DNA from 2 places in the Ensifer sp. R1-3 genome. Region 2 is predicted to be linked to the other one. Evidence: riboswitches for the same ligand, from Rfam matches in the RefSeq annotation. Region 2 holds a riboswitch; the other holds the start of a gene.
The links. Region 2 has a riboswitch for S-adenosylmethionine ahead of metA (homoserine O-acetyltransferase MetA). Riboswitches for the same ligand answer to the same signal wherever they lie in the genome.
Positions count from the first base shown of each region.

Region 1 (2,197 bases), 730 kb from region 2:
AATGCTTGGAGAGCTTGAGCCCCTGCGCCTGATAATTGGAGCCGAGATCGAGGCCGTAAAGTCCCTCCGGACGTTCCAGCATGTGCTCGTAGACGAGACGGCCGACGATCTGCCCGTGCTCCAGAATGAACGGCACTTCGTGGCTGCGGACCTCGAGCACCGCCCGGCTGCCGCTGCCGCCGGCGGACGCATGGCCGAAGCCGGGGTCGAAGAAGCCGGCATAGTGGACGCGGAACTCGCCCACGAGCGGGTCGAAGGGCGTCATTTCGGCCGCATAGCGCGGCGGCACATGGACGGCTTCGCGGGACACGAGGATGTAGAACTCGTCCGGATCGAGCACGAGATCGTCGCGGCCGCGGCTGTAGAGCGGCTCCCAGAAGTCAAAAACGGCATGCTGGGCTTTCTTGTCCACATCGACCACCGATGTGTGATGCTTGCCGCGGTAGCCGATCAGGCCGTCCGGCCCGGTGCCCTTGAGGTCGATGGAAAGGGCGATGCCGCCGCCGGAAACGTTCGGCCGGTCGCTGGCGACGAGGACGTCGCTTTCGTGCAGAGCCAGCAGTTCCTGCTCGGAAAGAACCGAGTGGCCGATGCGGAAGCGTATCTGCGAAAGCCGCGAACCACGCCTGACTACGATCGGAAAGGTCCGCGGGCTGATTTCGAGATAGAGCGGTCCGCTGTAGCCCGCCGGAATCTTGTCGAACTCCTGCGCCCTGTCGGTAATCACGCGCGTGAAGATATCCAGTCGGCCGGTGGAGCTCTTCGGATTGGCGGAGGCCGACATGTCTGCCGGCAGCGAGAGGCTTTCCATCAGCGGCACGATGTAGACGCAGCCGGTCTCGAGCACGGCGCCTTCGCTCAGATCGACGACATGCAGCTTGAGCCGGTCGAGCTTGTCGGCGACCAAATGAGACGGGCCGGGCATGAAGCTCGCCCGGACGCGGAACGCCTTGGATCCAAGGCGAAGATCGAGGCTGGCCGGCTGGATCTGGTCATCATCCAGCACCTTTTCGCTCTTCAGCCGTCCCGAGGCATACAGCGCTGCAATTGCGCGGTCGGCCAAAATCCCTGTGTCGCGCCCCATTCCGATCCTCATTTACAGTTGCCAGACAAAACCAAACTCCGGGAATTGACGCAAGCGCGGCCAGGCAGTATTGGAGCTTTATCCCGTGGTGATTTGGCCGGTCGGCTTGCAGCCACGTTAAACAAGTAGCTAAAAAGGCCGGGTGTCAAACCGGTCGTTTCGCGGCCGGTTTTTTTGTTTTTGAAAGTGACGTTCTCATGAGCAAGAATTGGCGCCCGGCAACCCAGCTCGTCCACGGCGGAACGCTCCGCTCCCAGTATGGCGAGACCTCGGAAGCGATCTTCCTGACGCAGGGCTTCGTCTACGACAGCTCCGAAGCGGCGGAGGCCCGCTTCAAGGGCGAGACCGACGGTTTCATCTATGCGCGCTACGGCAGCCCGACCAACGACATGTTCGAGAAGCGCATGTGCATGCTCGAAGGGGCGGAAGACGCGCGCGCCACCGCCTCCGGCATGGCGGCGGTTTCTGCGGCAATCCTTTGTCAGGTGAAGGCGGGTGACCACATCGTCGCCGCCCGGGCGCTCTTCGGCTCCTGCCGCTGGGTCGTGGAAACGCTGGCGCCGAAATACGGCGTCGAGTGCACCCTGGTGGACGGTCGCGATCTCAAGAACTGGGAAGACGCGGTGCGCCCGAACACCAAGGTCTTCTTCCTCGAGAGCCCGACGAACCCGACGCTCGAAGTGATCGACATCGCCGGCGTTGCCAGGCTCGCCGATCAGATCGGCGCCAAGGTGGTGGTCGACAACGTCTTCGCCACGCCGCTGTTCCAGAAGCCGCTGGAGCTTGGCGCCCATGTCGTCGTCTATTCCGCGACGAAGCATATCGACGGCCAGGGCCGCTGCCTCGGCGGCGTGGTCCTCTCCGACAAGCAGTGGGTAGACGAGAACCTGCACGACTATTTCCGTCACACCGGCCCGGCCATGTCGCCCTTCAACGCCTGGACGCTGCTGAAGGGCATCGAGACCCTGCCGCTCCGCGTCAAGCAGCAGACCGAAAGCGCCCGCCGCGTAGCCGATTTCCTCGCGGAGCAGCCGCAGGTCGCCCGCGTCATCTATCCGGGCCGCAAGGATCACCCGCAGGCCGCCATCATTGCCAAGCAGATGAGCGGCGGCT
Region 1 covers NZ_CP096515.1:2,272,136-2,274,332, forward strand. The annotation lists gene M1D43_RS10960 (2'-deoxycytidine 5'-triphosphate deaminase) at 1-1,084, opposite strand, end outside; SAM riboswitch at 1,160-1,238, shown strand; gene M1D43_RS10965 (O-succinylhomoserine sulfhydrylase) at 1,282-2,197, shown strand, end outside.
Region 1: another riboswitch for S-adenosylmethionine. It lies ahead of M1D43_RS10965 (O-succinylhomoserine sulfhydrylase); the one in region 2 lies ahead of metA (homoserine O-acetyltransferase MetA).

Region 2 (2,197 bases):
GCTGCATGTCCTTCGAGCCGCAAATCCTGTATGACCGAGCCCCAGGTGATCACCGACGCCGTCAGCCCGCCGCCCTTAAGCGTCAGGCGCTGTACGGGCTCGCCGGAGGGCAGGTGGCCGAAGATTTCCGTGTCTGTTCCCATGCATCTCCCCATTTCCGCGAGTCGGCGTCAACCTGCTGCATTTCCGCCGAGGCGGCAACCGGAAAGTCATACTTTTTGCTTCAGCGCTCTCCGGTTCCGATCTTCGCCAGCTCGTAGGGCGTCGTCTGGTAGATCTCGTTGATCCAGTTGCCGAAGAAGAGATGTGCATGGCTGCGCCAGCGGTTCTGCGGCGGAAGTGCGGAGTCATTGTGGGGGAAATAGTCGTGCGGCAGCTTGATCGGCACGCCGGCATCGACGTCGCGGAAATATTCCTCCGACAGGGACGTCGAATCATATTCGACGTGATTGAACATGTAGAGCCGGTTGCCTTTCTTCTCGTGTACGAGGCAGACGCCCACTTCCTTGGATTCCATCAGGGTTTCGAGATCCGGCACCCGGTCGATATCGGCGCGGCGCACCTCGGTCCAGCGCGAAACGGGAACGGCGAAATCGTCGGAAAAGCCGTTTAGATAGACCGAAGAGGGCTGCAAGTTCTGATGGCGGTAGACGCCGAAGGCCTTTTCCTTCAACGGATATTTCGGAACCCCGTGGAAATGGTAGATCGCAGCCATCCCGCCCCAGCAGACGTTCAGCGTCGAATGGACGTTGGTCGTCGTCCAGTCGAAGATGCGCTGCAACTCCTTCCAGTAGGTGACCTCTTCGTATTCGAGCGTCTCGATCGGCGCGCCGGTGATGATGAAGCCGTCGAACTTGCGGGCCTCCACCTCCTCGAAGGTCTCGTAAAAGGCGAGTAGATGCTCTTCGGGCGTGTTCTTCGGCCGGTGGCCGTTGACGCGGACCAGCGTCAATTCGACCTGAAGCGGCGTGGCGCCGATCAGCCGCGCCATCTGGATCTCGGTCTTGATCTTGTTGGGCATGAGGTTCAAAAGCCCGATCTGCAGCGGCCGGATGTCCTGGCGGATCGCCTCGGTCTCGGTCATCAGCCGCACACCCTCGTGAACGAGAGTTTCGAAGGCGGGCAGCGTATCGGGTATCTTGATGGGCATGGGCGTCCACTCGATCGAATACAAAAAAACCGGCGGCGAAACGATCGCGACCGGTCCTCGGAAATCCATTGTTCCCTCGGCCCTTTAGCGACTTCTTTAACGTGGCTGCAAGCCGGCCGGCCAAATCACCACGGATCATTTGATAGCGCGAGGAGGACCGCGCGGTCAATGAAAAAGGATTCGACGGTGTCGAGGCGGCCCTCATCCCGCTGCCGCGACCTTCTCCCCGCAAGCGGGGCGAAGGGATGGGCGGCACTCTTCCAGTCCCCGCGCCCCGCTTGCGGGAGATTGGGTCATGGTGAGGGGGCAGCCCTTGTCCGTCGTTCTGCCTTATCCCCGAAACGCCGTGACCTCGATCTCGATCAGCATTTCCGGGCGGATGAGGTCGCAGACGATCATCGTTGCGGCCGGGCGGATCTCGCCGAAGGTCTCGCCGAAGATCGGGAAGACGCGGTCGGCAAAGCTCGCATCGGTGACGTAGTAGTGGTTGCGCACGACGTCCGACAGCGAGAAGCCGGCTTTCTTCAGGGCGCCTTCGATCGTCTTCAGGCAGTTGCGCGCCTGCTCCTCCACCGTTTCCGGCATGGTCATGGTCGCATAGTCGTAGCCGGTCGTGCCGGAGACGAAGCACCAGTCGCCTTTCGCGACGGCACGCGAATAGCCTGCCGTCTTTTCGAAGGGCGAACCGGACGAAATGAGCTTGCGGGTCATCCGGCAGCTCAGGCCCAGGGGCGGGAAGCGGCGGTCGCCTTCTCGTAATTGTCGATGGAACCGCCCTTTTCGAGCGTGAGGCCGATATCGTCGAGGCCGTTCAGCAGGCAGTGGCGCTTGAAGGCATCGACCTCGAACTTGATCGAGCCGCCGTCCGGACCGGTGATCTCCTGCGCTTCGAGATCGACCGTGAGAATGGCATTGGAGCCGCGGCTGGCGTCATCCATCAGCTTGTCGAGGTCTTCCTGGCTGACGACGATGGGCAGGATGCCGTTCTTGAAACAGTTGTTGTAGAAGATGTCGGCGAACGAGGTCGAAATGACGCAGCGGATGCCG
Region 2 covers NZ_CP096515.1:3,006,235-3,008,431, forward strand. The annotation lists gene M1D43_RS14330 (aldose epimerase family protein) at 1-143, opposite strand, end outside; gene metA (homoserine O-acetyltransferase MetA) at 224-1,219, opposite strand; SAM riboswitch at 1,215-1,292, opposite strand; gene M1D43_RS14340 (RidA family protein) at 1,481-1,861, opposite strand; gene leuD (3-isopropylmalate dehydratase small subunit) at 1,870-2,197, opposite strand, start outside.